4 regions of the Cupriavidus sp. 05L411 genome follow, and region 4 is predicted to be linked to each of the others. Evidence: predicted binding sites of a transcription regulator. Region 4 holds the regulator's gene; each other region holds the start of a gene.

What was found. The regulator sigma-54, encoded in region 4, starts transcription at its own class of promoters, with help from an activator protein. The targets are predictions, from matches to a motif close to TGGCANGNAANCTGCTTT.
Region 1: a site for sigma-54 is predicted at 2,702-2,719, ahead of AC1DQR_RS16060 (GTP cyclohydrolase II). Genes of this name have one in related genera too.
Region 2: a site for sigma-54 is predicted at 3,000-3,017, ahead of AC1DQR_RS01780 (ammonium transporter). Genes of this name have one in related genera too.
Region 3: a site for sigma-54 is predicted at 3,067-3,084, ahead of pqqA (pyrroloquinoline quinone precursor peptide PqqA). Genes of this name have one in related genera too.

What each region holds. Positions count from the first base shown of each region.
Region 1 covers NZ_JBFTOQ010000011.1:190,294-194,980, forward strand. Annotated here, with positions in the region: gene AC1DQR_RS16045 (MGDG synthase family glycosyltransferase) at 1-666, shown strand, start outside; gene AC1DQR_RS16050 (hypothetical protein) at 734-1,210, shown strand; gene AC1DQR_RS16055 (acyltransferase family protein) at 1,378-2,496, shown strand; gene AC1DQR_RS16060 (GTP cyclohydrolase II) at 2,773-4,011, shown strand; gene AC1DQR_RS16065 (URC4/urg3 family protein) at 4,008-4,687, shown strand, end outside.
Region 2 covers NZ_JBFTOQ010000001.1:381,998-386,684, reverse strand. Annotated here, with positions in the region: gene AC1DQR_RS01805 (acid phosphatase) at 1-89, shown strand, start outside; gene AC1DQR_RS01800 (SDR family oxidoreductase) at 138-896, opposite strand; gene AC1DQR_RS01795 (CreA family protein) at 958-1,464, opposite strand; gene AC1DQR_RS01790 (acyl-CoA thioesterase) at 1,481-1,966, opposite strand; gene AC1DQR_RS01785 (HU family DNA-binding protein) at 2,158-2,439, opposite strand; gene AC1DQR_RS01780 (ammonium transporter) at 3,050-4,252, shown strand; gene AC1DQR_RS01775 (mechanosensitive ion channel family protein) at 4,486-4,687, shown strand, end outside.
Region 3 covers NZ_JBFTOQ010000004.1:253,280-257,966, reverse strand. Annotated here, with positions in the region: gene AC1DQR_RS06650 (sensor histidine kinase) at 1-110, opposite strand, end outside; gene AC1DQR_RS06645 (TonB-dependent receptor) at 256-2,811, shown strand; gene pqqA (pyrroloquinoline quinone precursor peptide PqqA) at 3,117-3,191, shown strand; gene pqqB (pyrroloquinoline quinone biosynthesis protein PqqB) at 3,272-4,186, shown strand; gene pqqC (pyrroloquinoline-quinone synthase PqqC) at 4,210-4,687, shown strand, end outside.
Region 4 covers NZ_JBFTOQ010000003.1:292,007-296,693, reverse strand. Annotated here, with positions in the region: gene lptA (lipopolysaccharide transport periplasmic protein LptA) at 1-557, shown strand, start outside; gene lptB (LPS export ABC transporter ATP-binding protein) at 582-1,367, shown strand; gene AC1DQR_RS05350 (RNA polymerase factor sigma-54) at 1,502-2,977, shown strand; gene hpf (ribosome hibernation-promoting factor, HPF/YfiA family) at 3,027-3,377, shown strand; gene AC1DQR_RS05340 (PTS sugar transporter subunit IIA) at 3,761-4,216, shown strand; gene hprK (HPr(Ser) kinase/phosphatase) at 4,252-4,687, shown strand, end outside.

The DNA.
Region 1 (4,687 bases), on a different contig from region 4:
ATCGAGGCTGGCCGCATCCATACCACAGGGATTCCGGTGGTGCCGGCGTTTTCCCGCCCGCAGGATCGCCAGGCCTGCGCACAGCATTTCGGGCTCGATCCGGCACGGCGCACCATCATGTTGATGGGCGGCGGGGCAGGGCTCGGCGGCCTTGACGAGGTGGCCGGCGCGCTGATGCGGCTGGACCACGATTTCCAGCTGATCGTGCTTGCCGGGCGCAACGAGACTGCGCTGGCGCGGCTCAAGACGCTGGCCGCCGCACACCCCGGACGCCTCTTTCCCTTCGGCTTTACCAACGAGGTGGAACGCCTGATGGCGTGCTCCGACCTTGTCATCACCAAGCCGGGCGGCCTGACCACGTCCGAATGCCTGGCGATGGGCGTGCCGATGGTGGTCAATGCGCCGATTCCCGGTCAGGAAGAGCGCAATGCCGATTACCTGCTGGAGCAAGGCGCCGCGCTCAAGGCGGTCGACCTGGTATCGCTCGAATACCGGGTGCGCCTCTTGCTGGCGGAGCCGGCACGGCTCGACCAGATGCGTGCGCGGGCTAGCGCGCTGGGGCAACCGGCGGCCGCGCGCCGCGTGCTGGAAACCGTGCTCGGGCAATTGGCGCAGTGCGGCCAGCTAGCCGGCCACGGCGGCGCGGCTGCGACGGCGGCGCGTTGAGATGCGCGCGCTGAATCTGTCTTCTTCAACCCGGCACGCGGGCCAGTCTTATCCATCGCGCCATCCCATGGTGTTGGTGCTGACCGTGGCGTGGACCCTGCTGCTGGCCTATTTCTTCGCTAACGTGGAGATCCAGATCGAGGGCGCCGCGGGCTGGGCGGCCAACCTGCCCACCTGGCGCATCGAGCATCACTGGCTGCTGGATATTTTCTGGGGTGGGCGCCCGATGACGGGCTATCACGCGTGGGTATTCCCCTGCGTGGCGCTGTTCTTCCATTTTTCACTGGTGTTCGGCGGGCGCTGGAACTGGCGCGCCGAGGCGCGCGTGATCGCCTGCATCATGGTGTTCTGGATCAGCGAGGATTTTCTCTGGTTCGTGCTGAACCCGGCGTTCGGGCTGGCGCGCTTTGCGCCGAGTTTCGCGCCCTGGCACATCCACTGGTGGGCCGGCGCGCCTACCGATTATTGGGTTTCGCTGGGCGTGGCGGCGGTGTTGCTCTGGTGGTCATGCAGGGGGCCGGTGGGGAATCGTTACAGTTTTTAGGTAAATGCCGTCAATATGCTGTTTGGTACATATGTTGCGGTGCAATGTGTGACCAATACAACGCTTCTCGCCATTTTGCGGCGGTGCATCGTGACCCGTTTTGGCGCCATCCTGTTTCCTGGGAGTAGAATCCGGCCCTTGTGTACTTTGTAGCATTCTTATAACAAATGAGCCCCCGTCCTTCGCGCATGGCGTGCATTGACGCTCTCAAGGCGATCAGTTCACAGCTGATCGTGCTGCACCATCTTGCCTTCTATGGCCCCATGTCCGATGCGGCCCACGTGCTGGCGCCCGGTCTGCTCGACRGGTTTTCGCAGTACGCGCGCATCGCCGTGCAGGTGTTCCTCGTCATCAGCGGCTTCCTGGCGGCGCGCAGCCTGGCGCCCGGCGGGCATTTGATGGTGCCGCGCCCCTTGCAGGCAATCTGGCGCCGCTACCAGAAGCTGGTGGTGCCCTATACCGCGGCTATCTTGATTGCCATTGCCGGTGCCGCCATTGCGCGCACCTGGATGCATCACGACTCCATTCCCGGCGCCCCCGGCCTGCACCAGTTCCTGGCGCATGTGCTGCTGCTGCACAACGTGCTGGACTTCGATGCCTTGTCTGCTGGCGTCTGGTATGTGGCCATCGACCTGCAGTTGTTCGCCTTGCTGATGGTGGCGTTGTGGGCAGCCCGCCGCTGCGAGCAATGGTTCGACGTGGGCGGCAGCCCGATGGGCCCGCTGGCGGTGGCCGGGCTGGTGCTGGCTTCACTGTTCTGGTTCAACCGTGATGCCACGTGGGATATTTGGGCGATTTATTTCTTCGGCGCCTACGGCTTGGGCACGCTGGCCTTCTGGGCATCCGAGCCTGAGCGTTCACCGGTGGCACTGCTGGTGTTGTGCACCGTGGTGCTGGCAGCGCTGGTCGTGGATTTCCGGCTGCGCATCGCGGTGGCGCTGGCCATCGCGCTCCTGCTCGGCACGGCGCGCCGTGGCGGATGGCTTGAGCACTGGCCGCAGGCCCAGTTCCTGGCATTTTTCGGGCGCATTTCCTACTCGGTGTTCCTGGTGCATTTCCCGATTTGCCTGGTGGTGAATGCCCTGGTCTTCCATCTGGCTCCGCACCAGCCCGTCCTCAATGCGCTCGGCATGGTGCTGGCCTGGCTGCTGAGCAACGCCGCGGGGGCATTGTTCCATCGCTACGTGGAGAGCGGTGCGCCGTTGCGCGCATTGCGCCTGGCGCTGTGGCCCGCTGCTCACGAGCCGGTCCAGCGGCAGCAGGCGGGGCAGCAACGGTCAACCTGACCGACCGATAGTCCCGATAGTCCCGATAGCGCTTTCGGTTTATCCGAAGGCATATCCAGCGGCACCCGGCCCTAGCGGCCCGGTGCCGCTTTTACATGGTGCCGATGCACCAGGACTGGTGCTAGCCGCGGCGCTTGCGCACAAGCACAGTGCGCAAGCGGCATCGTGCGGCGTGCAACACAAGGTAAAAACGAGCATTGGGATATGGCACGAAGGTTGCCTACTATGGAATCGTAAACCTGACCGTTTGGTCAGGATTCTTGTTCCGAGGCTGCCATGTCCGATCATATTGTCCTGACCTCGCACGCGCGCCGCGACAAGCCGGCCGAGCCAATCCACTGGGGGGCCGCCACGGCAGCGGAGCGCGGCCCCGTGATCGCAAGTCTGACCAATCCGGCTCAGCGCAATGTGATCGGCACCCATTCCGGCGCATACGCGGTTTACCGCGCGCTGGCGGTGGCCTCCGGCAAGCTGCAGCGAGACCACCGCGCTGATCTCACCGATACCTCGCCGGCCGAGGTGATCGGGCCTCACCCGCAGTGGAGCGATCCGGACAAGATCGTCTCGATGGATCCCTGGGGCCACCTGGTTTCCAGCGCCTTCGGCGACCGGATCGCCGCGGGCATCGACATCCGTCCCTCGATCGCCATTACGCGTGCCCACATCAATATGCCGGAACTGATGGGCGCCATTGCGGCCGGCCGGCTCACACCCGACGGGCAGATCCTTCATGCCAATGGCGACGTGCGGGTCACCAAAGCCGCGATCGATCCGGTCTGGTACCTGCCGGGGCTGGCGCGCCGCTTCGAGATCAAGGAGAGCATGCTGCGCCGCAGCCTGTTCGAGCAGACCAGCGGCATGTTCCCGGAACTGGTCACACGCCCCGACCTGAAAGTGTTCCTGCCGCCGATCGGTGGCATGACCCTGTACTTCTTTGGCGATGTCAGCCAGCTTGGCAAGCCCGAGACCAAGGTGGCCTGCCGCGTGCACGACGAGTGCAACGGCTCGGACGTGTTTGGCTCCGACATATGTACCTGCCGGCCGTACCTGGCCCACGGCATCGAGGTGTGCATCGAGATGGCGCAGCAGGGCGGTGTGGGGCTGGTGGTCTATAACCGGAAGGAAGGCCGGGCGCTGGGCGAGGTGACCAAGTTCCTGGTCTACAACGCCCGCAAGCGCCAGGTTGGCGGCGACCGCGCCGAGACTTATTTTGCACGCACGGAATGTATCGCCGGCGTGCAGGACATGCGCTTCCAGGAGCTCATGCCCGACGTGTTCCATTGGCTCGGCATCAAGCGTATCGACCGCTGGGCTTCGATGAGCAATATGAAGCACGGGGCACTGACCGCTCAGGGTATCGAGGTGGTCGAGCAGGTTGCGATTCCCGATGCACTGATCCCGGCCGATGCCCGCGTGGAAATCGACGCCAAGGTGGCGGCTGGCTACTTCACTAGCTATACCCCGCCCGACGCGGAAGAACTCGCGCTGGCCAAGGGTAGAGGACTGCACGAATGAACGAGATACCCGAAGCGGGTGGCGTGCGCGGCGCCGCGAATCCCTTCATCAACGGCGAGGATGATGCCGGTGGCTGGGCCAGTCCCGTGCCGCCGGGCCATCCGGCCGCCGCGTTGCTCACCGGCCATGCGGTACGCACCCGCTGCGCTGCCGTGACGGATCATGTGGCAGCCGGCGCGTCCGAACTGTTTACCTGGCATCCGGAGCGGATCCCGGCAGTGGCCGATTACGTGGCGGCCACCATCCGCCAGCGCTATCCCGACCTCAACGTGCCGTACCACAGCCGCTGGCGTCATTTCGAGAGCGGCGGCCCTGGCGAGAAGCTGGACCGCTGGCAGATCCTGTGCGAACGCGGCGGGCTCTCCGGCGAGGCCGACCGTGAGGAGCGCGCGCGCATCGGCATCGACCTGGTGATCCCCAGCGTATTGCTGGATGCTGGCGCGGGCCCGGACTGGCGCTATCGCGATCCCGCCAGCGACTTGTTGCTGACGCGCTCCGAAGGGCTTGGCGTGGCCAGCTTCGACCTGTTCGCGCGCGGCGGCTTTTCCGCCCAGCCGGGGCAGCCGCTGCGCTCCGATGCCGAGCGCCTGATGCGTATCGATGCGTCTTCCATCGCAACCGCATTCCAGGTGGCCCAGCACAACCCGCTGGTGGGCCTGGATGGACGCGCCGGGCT
Region 2 (4,687 bases), on a different contig from region 4:
CCAAAGCGGAAGTTGCGCAAGCCCGTGCCAACGGCCTGCGGCCGGCCGGCGACTGCCGCGCCGAAAGCGAGGCACTGGCGATCAAGTAGCGGGAGACGCCTGGCCGGCGCGATGCCGGCCAGGCGCTTGCGCCAGGTTCAGCCGCGCCCGACGAAGGGCATCTTGGTGGCCATCACGGTCATGAACTGCACATTGGCGTCCAGCGGCAGGTTGGCCATGTGCACCACCGAGCTGGCCACATGCGCCACGTCCATCAGCGGCTCCGGCGCGATCTCACCGTTGGCTTGCGGCACGCCGCGTGCCATGCGCGAAGCCATATCGGTGGCGGCGTTGCCGATATCGATCTGCCCGCAGGCGATGTCAAAGGCGCGGCCATCCAGCGAGAGGCTCTTGGTCAGCCCGGTAATGGCGTGCTTGGTGGCCGTGTACGGCACCGTGTTGGGACGCGGCGCGTGCGCCGAGATCGAGCCGTTGTTGATGATGCGGCCGCCGCGCGGGCTCTGCGACTTCATCAGCGCGAAGGCCGCGCGCGAGCACAGGAACACGCCCGTCAGGTTGGTGTCCAGCACGGCCTTCCATTGCGCCACGGAGAGCTCATCGATCGACACCGCCGGCGCATTGATGCCGGCGTTGTTGAACAGCACGTCGAGCCGGCCGAAATGCTCGCGAACCTGAGCGAAGAGCCGCTCCACCGAATCCGGATCGCTGACGTCGCATTGCACCGCCAGCGCCATATGGCCCTCGGCCTTGGCTTGCGCGGCCAGCGCCTCGAGCGGCTCGGCGGTACGCCCGGCAAACACCACCCGATAGCCTGCCACTAGCAGCGCCTGTGCCACCGCCTTGCCGATGCCGCGGGCCGCGCCCGTTACCAGCGCAACCTTGCCTTGCTCACTCATGCTGTCTTCTCCGGACTGGATTATTGAATGGATCGTGGAACGTGGATCGGGAAGCGGATGCCTACTTGACCGGAATCGGCGTGGCCGCCGCCACCGGCACGGCGGTCACACTATTCTGCGGGCTGCCGGACACGATGCGGTCCGAGTAGGTCAGGTAGACCAGGGTATTGCGCTTGCGGTCGACCGTGCGCACCACGTGCAGGGTCTTGAACAGGATCGACATGCGCTCGGAGAACACATTGTCCTGCTGGCGCAGCGGCCCCTTGAACGTGATCGGCCCTACCTGGCGGCAGGCGATGGAGCTTTCCGGCGGGTCTTCGGCCATGCCTAGCGAGCCCTTGATGCCCCCGGTGCGGGCACGCGACACGTAGCAGGTCACGCCTTCGACCTGCGGATCGTCATAGGCTTCGATCACGACTTTGTCGGAGCCGGTCATGCGGAAATTGGTGCTCACGCTGCCGATCTCCTCGGCATGCGCGGCCGGCGCCAGCAGCGCAAGCGCCGCCAGAAGGCCGGTCAGGGGCCACCGCGGCCCACGGGAAACGCGATGGGAACGCCCGGATTGCATGGCCGTGCCCCCCACCTCAGGACACCGTGCCGGTAATTTCATCGTGCCGTTTTTCCATTTCCTGGCGCAGCTGGCGGCGCAGCTGGGCTGCGGCAAAGCGCTGGCGCTCGACTTCGTCGCGGGGCACCAGCGGCGGCACTTCGGCGGGCGCGCCGCTGTCGTCCACAGCGACCATGGTGAAGTAGCAGCTGTTGGTATGGCGAACCAGCTTGCTGCGGATATTCTCCGTGATCACCTTGATGCCGATTTCCATGGAGCTGCGGCCGGTGAAGTTGACTGCCGCCAGGAACGTCACCAGCTCACCCACGTGGATGGGCTGGCGAAACACGACCTGGTCGACCGACAGCGTGACCACGTAGCGCCCGGCATAGCGGCTGGCACAGGCGTAGGCCACCATGTCGAGGTACTTGAGGATGGTGCCGCCGTGCACATTGCCGGAGAAATTTGCCATGTCCGGCGTCATCAGCACGGTCATGGAAAGCTGGTGGGACAGGTCATTCATGATGAAAATCCGGAGTCTGGAAGCGGCCGGGCCGACCCGCGGTGCAGGTCGAAAGGCTGGCGCCGACGATCGGCAGTTTAACCCGGAACGATCGCCCTGCCCTGCCCCCGAGAACGTCGAAGGGCACCCAGGCACCAATAAAAAAGCGGCCCGACGGGCCGCCTTCCTGTTTGCGCCTGGGCGCGGACTACTTATTTCTTCTTGTTCACAGCGTCCTTGAACCCTTGGCCGGCAGAGAACTTGACCGTCTTGGCGGCCGGAATCTTGATGGTCTCGCCAGTACGCGGATTGCGTCCGGTACGTGCGGCGCGCTTGCCGGAGCTGAAGCTGCCGAAGCCCACCAGCGTTACCGAATCACCCTTGGCAACCGCCTTCTTAATGTTGTCCAGAGCGGCATTCAGCGCGCGCTCTGCTGCAGCATTGCTCAGTTCCGCGTCAGCGGCGATGGCAGATACCAGTTCACCTTTATTCATGGCTGATTTCCCTTGTTGGTCGTCTTGATCGGAGTGTCTGCCACGCGGCAAATTACCGATCGGCGCAGTCTAATCCGCGCTTTACGCATTGGGCAATCCCCAGTGGCACCAATGCAACGAAAAAAGCCGCAAATCCTTGAGTCAAGCGCCTTTGCGGGGAATTTACCCCTCCTTTTCCGTGCTTTCAAATGCGGCCAGCGAGGGTAATGGTCATTCAAACCCCCGTACGTGATGACAGGCATCGCTTGACAAGGTCAGACCTGCGCTGTGTGCGCCTTGCTGCCGCCGAGACCGCCCAGACGGCTTGGTCGGCGGTATGCCAATGGCTTTGGATGGACGCCCCGCCACAGTCCATCATGGTGCATGAAATCCCTGGACGTGCGCCCCAAATAGGGGCATTGCCTCATTTTGGCGCAGCCTCCATATGGCGGGCATACCCGGCGCATGCTATTCGGCTGCAGGTTATGGCTTCTCAATCCGTGCGCCGCCCCCTTCGAGCGCGACAAATCGGTGCAAATCCCACCAACACGGTGCAGATCCCGGCCTGCGATGCCCCAGACTGGTACGTTTTTTGCATACGTGTGCTCCCATTTTGCGCATAGAGGATTGTATGGACAAATGGAAGAGCGGCACCGATGCCCTGTTCATCTTGCTAGGGGCGATCATGGTGCTCGCCATGCACGCGGGCTTTGCGTTCCTGGAGCTGGGCACGGTGCGCAAGAAGAACCAGGTCAACGCACTGGTCAAGATACTGGTGGATTTTGCGGTTTCCACGATCGCCTATTTTTTTATTGGCTACACCGTGGCCTATGGGGTCGAGTTCTTCACCAGCGCCCATGCACTGGCGGAAAGAAGTGGCTATGAGCTGGTGAAATTCTTTTTCCTGGCGACGTTTGCCGCCGCCATACCAGCGATTATTTCTGGCGGCATTGCCGAGCGCTCGCGCTTCAACCCGCAACTGGTGGCCACCTTTGTCCTGGTGGGCCTGGTCTACCCCTTCTTCGAGGGCATTGCCTGGAACAACCGCTTTGGCGTGCAGGACTGGATCGCCTCGATCGCCGGCGCGCCGTTCCACGACTTCGCCGGCTCCGTCGTGGTCCACGCCATGGGCGGCTGGATCGCGCTTCCCGCCATCTTGTTGCTGGGCGCGCGCCGCGGCCGCTACCAGAAAGACGGCCGCATCAGCGCGCACCCGCCCTCGAACATCCCGTTCCTGGCGCTGGGCGCATGGGTGCTGGCGGTAGGCTGGTTCGGCTTCAATGTCATGAGCGCGCAAACCGTCGACAAGATCAGCGGGCTGGTGGCCATCAACTCCCTGATGGCCATGGCCGGCGGCACGCTGGCCGCCTGGGCGGCCGGCCGTAACGACCCCGGCTTTGCCTACAACGGCCCGCTGGCCGGGCTGGTGGCGGTCTGCGCCGGCTCCGACCTGATGCACCCGCTGGGCGCGCTGGTCACCGGCGCCATTGCCGGCGCGCTGTTCGTCTACTTGTTCACGCTGGCCCAGAACAAGTGGCATATCGACGATGTGCTGGGCGTCTGGCCGCTGCACGGGCTGTGCGGCGCGTGGGGCGGCATTGCCGCCGGCATCTTTGGCAGCCAGGTGCTCGGTGGCATTGGCGGCGTTTCGCTCGGCGCGCAGTGCATCGGCACCCTCCTTGGCATCGCGATCGCCCTGGTAGGAGGCACCGTGGTTTACGGCACGCTCAAGAAGGTCGTGGGCATCCGGCTTGACGCTGAATCGGAATACAACGGCGCGGACCTGTCGCTGCATCGCATCTCCGCCACGCCGGAACGCGAAACCAACTGGTAAGGCACGGCGCAAAGGGGATTCACGCCCTTGCGCCACGCCCACCCCACGCTCCCACGACCCATGGCCGCGAGTGGCGCGCTGCGCCCTGCGCGGCCATTTTGTGCTTGAACTTCCGCTCGCCGCGTAGCAATAATGCGTTGCCTGCCTTCGCGCCCCGCCCCCAACGCGTCCGGGCATCCGCTGCATGATGTTCGTTGCCTGTATACCTGCCCAGCCAGCAAGGGAGAAACGCGATGGATGCTACAACGCTGCAGAAGTATCAGGATGTCGTCGTCGCCTATGCGACGGAAGTCGGGTTCAAAGTTCTCGCCGCCCTCGTCTTCTGGGTGGTTGGCCGGTGGCTGATCCACGTCGTGGTGCGCATGGTGCAGGGGTCCCTGACCAAGCAGAAGGTCGACCCGACCTTGCTGCGCTATGTTGGTTCCATCGTCACGG
Region 3 (4,687 bases), on a different contig from region 4:
TCGTGCCGCACATTGACCTGCGCCTGCCACAGTGCCGCCAGCAAGGCACAACACAAGCCGAGCAGGGTCACCCACGCGGCGCGGCGCATCAGCAGGCTTGACATCTCCATGGCTCTCGCCTCCTCGCGTTTCGTCTCTTTCCTATGCATGGCGCGCCCTGCGGCAAATCAAGTCGGGATTTTTTCCCGGCCGCAGCGGTATGGGACCTGCTTAAGCAGGAACGGATGCCCAGATAACAAGATGAGGAGACCCGCCATGACCGTTGCCCCGAGACCACCACGCCGCCCGCCCCCGCAAAAGAACCCGGGCTTGCGCCGCACCACGCTGGCACGCGCGGTCGTCCGGCTATGCCTCCCGCTCGCGGCAGGCGCGGCATCGGCCCAGCCGGACCACACCCTCTCAGCGAGTTTCGTGCCTGCAGCGCCGGCGGTGGTGGCGGCGAGCACCGCACCACTGCCCGGCCTGGCCGCGCCGCGAGATACATTGCCGATTCCGGTACAGACTGTCACGCCGGGGCACACCGGCAATACCGCGGATGGTGCCATGCTGCCGGAAGTCCAGATCGTGGCAACCGCTCCGCTGCCCGGCATCGGCGTGGACCGCGATCTGGTGCCGTACACGGTGCAGGCGGTCAGCGGCGACGACCTGAACGGCAAGCGCGCCGGCACGCTCGCCGAATACCTGGCGCGCTACTTCACCGGTGTCAACGTCAACGACATCCAGGGCAGCCCCTTCCAGTCCGACCTCACCTACCGCGGCTTTCGCGCCTCACCGATCCCGGGCGCGTCGCAAGGCTTGTCGATCTACCTGGACGGCATCCGCGTCAACGAACCCTTCGGCGACGTGGTGAGCTGGGACATGATTCCCGAGGCCGCGCTGGAGAGCGTCTTGCTGGTCTCCAGCGCCAACCCTGCCTACGGCCTCAACACGCTTGGCGGCGCGCTGGCCATGACCACCCGCTCCGGCCTGAGTTCGCCCGGCTTCACGGCCGACCTGTCCTACGGCAGCGGCAACCGCAAGCGCGCCGACCTGTCGGGTGGCATCCGCAGCGACAGTGGCTGGCACGCCTTCGCCGCCGGCACCCTGTTCCAGGAACAGGGCTGGCGCGATCATTCCGAGGGCCGGCTCGGCAACCTGTTCCTCAAGGCCGGGCATGCCAGCGACACCACCAGCTGGGACGTGTCCCTGCTGCACGGGCGCAGCACCCTGATCGGCAACGGCCTGGTGCCGAGCTACCGCGCGAGCGGCAATGCCCTGCTGCCCGGCCTGTATGAAAGCAACCGCGCCGCGGCGTACACCTACCCGGACAAGACCCGCAACCAGGTTACCCAGGTCGCCCTCAACGGCCGCCACTGGTTCGACGACAAGACCAGCGCCGCGATGCTCGCCTACGTTCGCACCAGCCGTCGCGACACCACCAACGGCGACATCAACCCGGACTACGACGCTTACACGGAAGACTGCGAAGACGGCTTCAACGCCGACGGCAGCCCGCGCAAGTCCCGCTGCGGCTTCACCCGGGCCGAAGGCGCGGCGCTGGACCCGGCCGTGCTCAACACCACGCATATGTGGCAGCAATCCATCGGCGTGGCGCTCAGCGCCGCCAAGGAAACCGAGCACCACCTGCTCAACGCCGGGCTGACCTTCGACCGTAGCCGCCTGACCTATTCGCAGTACGAACAGCTCGCCACCTTCACCGACGATCGCGGCGTGGTCGCCGACCCGAATGCACCGAACGAGCTGTTCTCCGGCGTCAGCGGTACCTCGCGCGCGGTCGGCCTGTACCTGTCCGATACCTGGTCCTTGACGGCCAGCACCTTCCTCACCGCCTCGGCCAGGTGGAACCACGTCACCGTGAGCAATACGCTGCGCAACAGCGACGGCACCGAACAGCCGCAGGAGAGCTTCACCTACCGTCGGCTCAATCCCGCGCTGGGCCTGACCCAGAAGCTGGGCGGCGGCGTCTCGGTGTTCGGCGGCTACGCCCAAAACAACCGGGTGCCGACGGTGCTGGAACTGGGTTGCGCCGATCCGGCCCAGCCCTGCCGCCTGCCCGCTGGCCTGCAGGCCGACCCCTACCTCAAGCAGGTCGTGTCGCACTCCTACGAGGCGGGCGCGCGCTGGCGTCCCTCCAAGGACACCGAGGTGTCCGGCTCGTTCTACCGCATTGATAACCACGACGACATCCTGTTCCTGCGCGCGCCCAACACCCAGCAGGGCTACTTCGCCAACTTCGACCGTACCCGCAACCAGGGCTTCGACCTCTCCGCGCGGCAGCGCCTGGGCGACTTCACTCTGCGCCTCGGCTACAGCTATCTGGAGGCCACCTACCAGGCCAACGGGCAGCTCGCGGTGGGAGAGCGCACCATCGACGTCAAGCCGGGCATGCGCAGGGCCGGCCTGCCGCGGCACACCATCAAGCTGGGCGTGGACTGGCAGGCGCTGGCCGGCCTGACCCTGGGCGCCGACCTGGTTGGCGTGTCCAGCAGCGTGACCAACGGCAATGAAGACGGCCTGCGCGCCGACCCGCAGCCCGGCAAGGCGCCAAAGTACGCGGACTGGAGCACGCCCGGGTACGCCACGGTGAACCTGCGGGCGTCCTACCGCGTGAACAAGCACTTCGAGGTCTACGCGCGCGTGGCCAACCTGTTCGACCGCCGCTACGAGACCTATGGCCAGATCTCCAACGACCTGTTCCCCAACGGCAACCTGCTGCGCCCGCACGTAACGCCGGAGGACAATGCCAGCGCGCGGTTCGTCGCGCCGGGCGCACCGCGCAGCGCCTGGGTCGGGGTTGTGTACCGGATGTAGGCAGGCAGCCTGTTGCACATCTGGCCCGCGCTGTGGCAATGGCGTGACACTTTGTCCACGCCCGCGAGCACTTACCGAGAGCCTCAGGCGGGGCGTCATGCAATGCTGCGAAGCAGCATGATGCCCGCCTGGCGTGCTAGACGGAACCAGGCAAGAGGCTGCACGGCAATTGGCTTCGCCCAACGGTCGACGGCGGCGGCCGGGCATGCTTGTTGCGACACCGATGCCGACGGCAAGCAAGCTTCGCCGTTAGCTTCGCATGGACTATGCTGTACTTGCCTACCCCATCCTGAAAGGAGCCGCCAATGACCTGGACCACTCCCGCATACATCGATATGCGGTACGGATTCGAGATCACCATGTACATTGCCAACCGCTGATCCGGCGGACGGCTGGAATCCGGGAAAGCCCGCCGGCCGGCGGGCTTTTTCCTTGGCCCTGACTGGACAAACACCAGGCCATGACGACACTTCGGGTACTGGGATCGGCTGCCGGCGGCGGCTTTCCCCAATGGAACTGCAACTGCTTCAACTGCGACGGGCTGCGTCGCGGCACCATTGCCGCCACCGCACGTACGCAATCCTCGATCGCGCTATCCGAGGACGGCGTGCAATGGTTGCTGGTCAACGCCTCGCCCGACATCCTTGCGCAGATCCGCGCCACCCCGGCGCTGCAGCCGGCCCGCGCGGCGCGCGACACCGGAATCGCCGCCGTCTTGCTGATGGACGCGCAGATCGACCATGTCACCGGCCTGCTGATGCTGCGCGAGCACCGCAGCGCGCTGCCGGTCTATGCCACGGCCCCGGTGCTGCAGGACCTGAGCGAAGGTTTTCCGCTGTCCCGCATCCTGTCCCACTACTGCACCCTGGAAACCCATCCGCTGCCCCTGGACGCAAGCCCCTTCACCGTGCCGCCGCTCGCGGGGCTCACCTTGCATGCGATCGCCCTGGACAGCAAACCGCCGCCCTACTCCCCCAACCGCGCTGCGCCGCAGCGTGGCGACAATATCGGCCTGCGCATCGTCAGCGCCGGCGGCAAGCGCGTGTTCTACGCGCCCGGGCTGGGCAGCATCGAGCCGCACGTGCGCGCGGAACTCGCCCAGGCCGATGTGATCCTGGTCGACGGCACTTTCTGGACCGACGATGAAATGCGGCGGCTCGGCCTGTCGTCCAAGCTGGCCCGCGATATGGGCCACCTGGCGCAGTCCGGCCCGCTCGGCATGATTGCCGCGCTGGACGAAGCGCCGGCGGCACGCAAGATCCTGATTCATATCAACAATACCAACCCGATCCTGGTAGAGGACTCGCCGGCGCGCCGCGAACTGGCCGCGCACGGGATCGAGGTGGCCTATGACGGCATGGAGATCGCCCTGTGACGCCCGCACCACACCCCCAACCCATCCCGCAAGCGATCCCCGACGCCGAGCGCACGGCCTTCGAAGCGCGGTTGCGCGCGCTGGAATCGCGCTACCACATCCATCACCCCTTCAACCGGCGCATGGCGAGCGGCCAATGCTCACGCGAACAGATCCAGGGCTGGGTAGCCAACCGCTTCTACTACCAGATCAATATCCCGCTCAAGGATGCCGCCATCCTCTCGAATTGCCCCGAGCGCGAAACGCGGCGCGAGTGGGTGATACGCATCCTCGACCACGATGGCACCGCCACCGAGCCCGGCGGCATCGAAGCCTGGAGCCGCCTCGGCGAAGCCGTGGGGCTGACGCGCGAGGCGCTGTGGTCCCAACAGCTGGTGCTGCCCGGGGTGCGCTTCGCGGTGGACGCCTACGTCAATTTCGCGCGGCGCGCGCCGTGGCAGGAAGCGGTGTGCTCATCGCTCACCGAGATGTTCGCGCCCGCCATCCACAAGGAACGGCTGG
Region 4 (4,687 bases):
CCGCGCCCGCCAGCGCCGAAAAGGCCGACCGCGAAAAGCCGCTGGTCCTGGAGGCCGACAATGCCAGCTACGATGACGTCAAGCAGGTCTATGTACTGACCGGCAACGTGGTGCTGACCAAGGGCACCATGGTGCTCAAATCCGACGCAGCCGAAGTCCGTACCGATCCCGAGGGCTACCAGTACGCGGTCGCGACCTCCAAGGGCAGCAAGCAAGCCTATATCCGCCAGAAGCGCGACAACGTCGACGAGTACATCGACGGCTGGGGCGACCGCATCGAATATGACGGCAAGCAGGAGTTGTCCAAGCTGATCGGGCGCGCCCGCATGGCCCGCCTGGCCGGCGCCAAGCTGGTCGACGAGATCCGCGGCGCGGTGATCACCTATGACAGCCGCAACGAGTTCTACACGGCCAGCGGTGGCGCCGAGAACGCGACCGCGGGCAGCCCGTCGGGCCGCGTGCGCGCCGTGCTGTCGCCGCGCCAGGAGCAGCCCGCCAGCGGTGCCGCAGCCAGCCCTCTGCCGCTCAAGCCGGCAACTGCCCCCGTCAACCCCTGACCCACGGATTCTGACTTCACCTTCATGACCGCTACCCAAACCGCACCGTCCCAGCCCGCCACCCTGAAGGACGGCAGCACGCTGGTCGTGCGCCACCTGAAGAAGCGCTACGGCTCGCGCACCGTGGTCAAGGACGTGTCGCTCGACGTGAAGAGCGGCGAGGTGGTTGGCTTGCTGGGCCCCAACGGCGCGGGCAAGACGACGTCGTTCTACATGATCGTGGGGCTGGTGGCGCTGGACGAGGGCGATATCGTGCTCGACGACAAGCACATCAGCGGCCTGGCCATCCATGAGCGAGCGCGCATGGGCCTGTCCTACCTGCCGCAGGAAGCCTCCGTGTTCCGCAAGCTCAATGTGCAGGAGAACATCCGCGCAGTGCTGGAGCTGCAGCTCAACGATGGCAAACCCCTGGGCAAGGTCGAGATCGAGCGCCGGCTGGACACCCTGCTGGATGACCTGCAGATTGCCCACCTGCGCGACAACCCGGCGCTATCGCTGTCCGGCGGCGAGCGCCGCCGCGTGGAAATCGCCCGCGCGCTGGCCTCCGCGCCGCGCTTCATCCTGCTCGACGAGCCCTTCGCCGGCGTCGACCCGATCGCGGTGGGCGAAATCCAGCGCATCGTCAGCTTCCTCAAGGCACGCAATATCGGCGTGCTGATCACCGACCACAACGTGCGCGAGACACTGGGCATCTGCGACCACGCCTACATCATCAGCGAAGGCGCGGTGCTGGCGTCCGGGCAGCCTGAAGACATCATCGCCAACGAGTCGGTGCGCAAGGTCTACCTGGGCGAGAACTTCCGTATGTAAGGGCGCGCGGCGCCTGCCGCGCATCGCCCCCCGGCGGCTTCAGTGTCGCCTTTTATCCTTCAAACGATCATAGCGACACCAGCGATAGCAATTTCCGTTCCACCAGTACGGAAGTTGGGCATAAAATAGGTCGCATGAAACCGTCGCTACAGCTCCGCCTCTCGCAGCATCTCGCGCTTACGCCGCAACTCCAGCAGTCGATCCGGCTGCTGCAACTGTCCACGCTTGAACTGCAGCAGGAAGTGGAACAGGCGCTGACCGAGAACCCCTTGCTCGAGCGTGAGAACGACTGGCTGGACAGCCCGTTGCGCGTATCTTCGGACGGCTCGGTGAACCTGCAGAGCGCGCCCGCGCCGGCGCCAGCCGATGGCCAGGGCACCAGCGAGAACCGCCCCGATGGCGCCCCCGAAGCCGACGACAGCTACTCTGACAGCAATGAGGATTACGGCAGCGACTGGAGCCTGGACGACTTCGCACGCCGCCCGCAAGGCGAAGACGACGAAAAAACCCCGATGCAGCTGCGCGATGCCGAGCCCACGCTGCGTGAACACCTCATGGAGCAGCTGGCGCCGCTCAAGATTTCCCTGCGCGACAAAGGGCTGGCCATCTTCCTGGTCGAATCCCTGGACGATGATGGCTACCTGAGCACCACGCTCGAGGAAATCTGCAGCGAGCTGCCGGAGGAGCTCGAGTTCGAGGTCGACGAGATCCAGGCTGTGCTCACGCTGCTGCAGAGCTTCGATCCGCCGGGCGTCGGGGCGCGCAACGCCGCCGAGTGCCTGGCGCTGCAATTGCGCAGGCTCAAGCATCCGCAGCGCGAACTGGCGCTGAGCATCGTCACCAATCACCTGGAGCTGCTGGCGGTGCGCGATTACACGCGCCTGAAAAAAGCGCTGCAAGTGGACGAGCCGGAACTCAAGGCAGCACATGAACTGATCCGCTCGCTCGCGCCCTATCCAGGCCACGCCTACAGCCGGCCAGAAGCGGACTTCGTGGTGCCCGATGTTTTTGTTCGAAAGTTGAGCGGCGGATGGATCGCCCACCTCAACCCGGATGTGATGCCGCGGCTACGCATCAACGACATGTACGCGCAGATTTTGCGCGGTGCAAAAGGCGACGCTGGCGCGGCCGGGCTGCAGCAAAAACTGCAGGAAGCACGCTGGTTGATCAAGAATATCCAGCAAAGGTTCGATACGATATTGCGCGTCGCACAAGCCATTGTCGAACGTCAAAAGAACTTCTTCACCCACGGTGAAATTGCGATGCGCCCCTTGGTTTTGCGGGAGATTGCCGATACACTGGGTTTACACGAGTCCACCATCTCTCGGGTGACTACCAATAAATACATGGCAACGCCGATGGGGACTTTCGAGCTGAAGTATTTTTTCGGCTCTCACGTATCCACAGAAACCGGCGGCGCGGCCTCATCAACGGCAATCCGTGCGTTGATCAAGCAATTGATAGGAGCCGAAGACGCTAGGAACCCCTTGTCCGACAGCCGGATTGCCGAATTGCTCGGCGAGCAAGGCTTTGTGGTGGCACGGCGTACCGTTGCCAAATACCGCGAAGCGCTCAAGATTCCCGCGGTAAATCTCCGTAAGACTTTGTAGCCGAGCTGCATCGCCTGCCTGATGCAGCTCTTTCAGAAGGAGAAACGCTATGAACTTCAAGATCAGTGGACACCACTTGGACATCACGCCCCCTCTGCGTGAGTACGTGGAAACGAAACTGGAGCGTATCGTCAGGCATTTCGATCAAGTCATTGGCGTAAGTGTGCTGCTCTCTGTCGACAATACAAAAGAAAAGGACCGGCGGCAGTACGCGGAAATCAATCTACATCTCAAGGGCAAGGACATCTTTGTCGAAGCGCATCATGAAGACCTGTATGCCGCTATCGACGCACTGGTCGACAAGCTCGACCGGCAGGTGATTCGCCACAAGGATCGCGTGCAGAGCCACGACCGTGAAGCGGTCAAGTATCAGATGGCCGCATCGCAGATGCAGCAATGACCGTGCCTGGCGGCCCACATACCGGGCCGTCGGTGTCAGTCCCTTGAAAAACGGAATCAAGCCGCGCCCAGAGCGCGGCTTTTTCGTTGCAGCCTGCCCGATCGGGCCACGCAGGGGATTCCGCAACGCATATGTAGCAGTGTATGCTGTGCAATACATGGTTGACTGGCCTAGCCATTCCGGTGCATGCAGCACCGCTTGAGCGCATCGGCTATTGCAATGCACAAAGCGGAAGCGGGCCTGCTCTATAATGGCCAGACGCCTGACACCGGCATGGGGGGACACCCGGTGGAAACCTCGGGCCCTGGTTCTTATCCTCTTTCCGCCCGGCGGGACGCCTCCTGGCCCCGGGCCTGCTTACTAGAAAACCCTGCGCATTCCACATGAATCGTTTGGCTAAATTGCTGCCACCCGGCAACATCAACCTCGACGTCAGCGTCACCAGCAAGAAGCGCGTGTTCGAACAGGCCGGGCTCCTCTTCGAGAACAACCATGGCGTAGCGCGCGCGACCGTGACCGACAACCTGTTCGCCCGCGAGTCGCTCGGGTCCACCGGCCTTGGCGCGGGGGTTGCGATCCCCCATGGCCGCATCAAGGGACTGAAACAGCCACTGGCCGCCTTCATGCGCCTGGCCGAGCCGATCCCCTTCGAGTCGCCCGACGGCAAGCCGGTCGCACTGCTGATCTTCCTGCTGGTGCCCGAACAGGCCACCCAGCAGCATCTGGAAATCCTCTCCGAGATCGCCCAGCTGCTGTCTGACCGCGAGATGCGCGAAGGACTGGCTACCCTGCCCACCCCCAACGACGTGCATCAGTTGCTGACGCAATGGCACCCTTGATCCGGCACTGAAAGCCCGTCCCTGAAAGCACCCGAATGGAACTCACTGGCGTCACCTCGCAGTCGATCTTCGACGACAACGCAGCCGATATCAAACTCTCCTGGGTAGCAGGACTGGAGGGCGCGGACCGGGCCTTCGATGTCGAGTTTGCGCGTGAAGCCACGTCCGCGGCCGATCTCGTCGGCCACTTGAACCTGATCCACCCGAACCGGATCCAGGTGCTGGGCAAGCCCGAAATCACGTATTACCAGCGCCTCGATGACGAGATGCGCAAGCGCCAGATGGGCGAGCTGATCCTGCTGGAGCCGCCGTTCCTGGTGATCGCCGACGGCATGGAGCCGCCGCCCGACCTGGAACTGCGCTGCACGCGCTCGTCCACCCCGCTGTTCACCACGCCGGTGTCTTCGGCCGCGGTGATCGACCACCTGCGCCTCTATCTGTCGCGCATTTCCGCGCCGCGCGTGACCATGC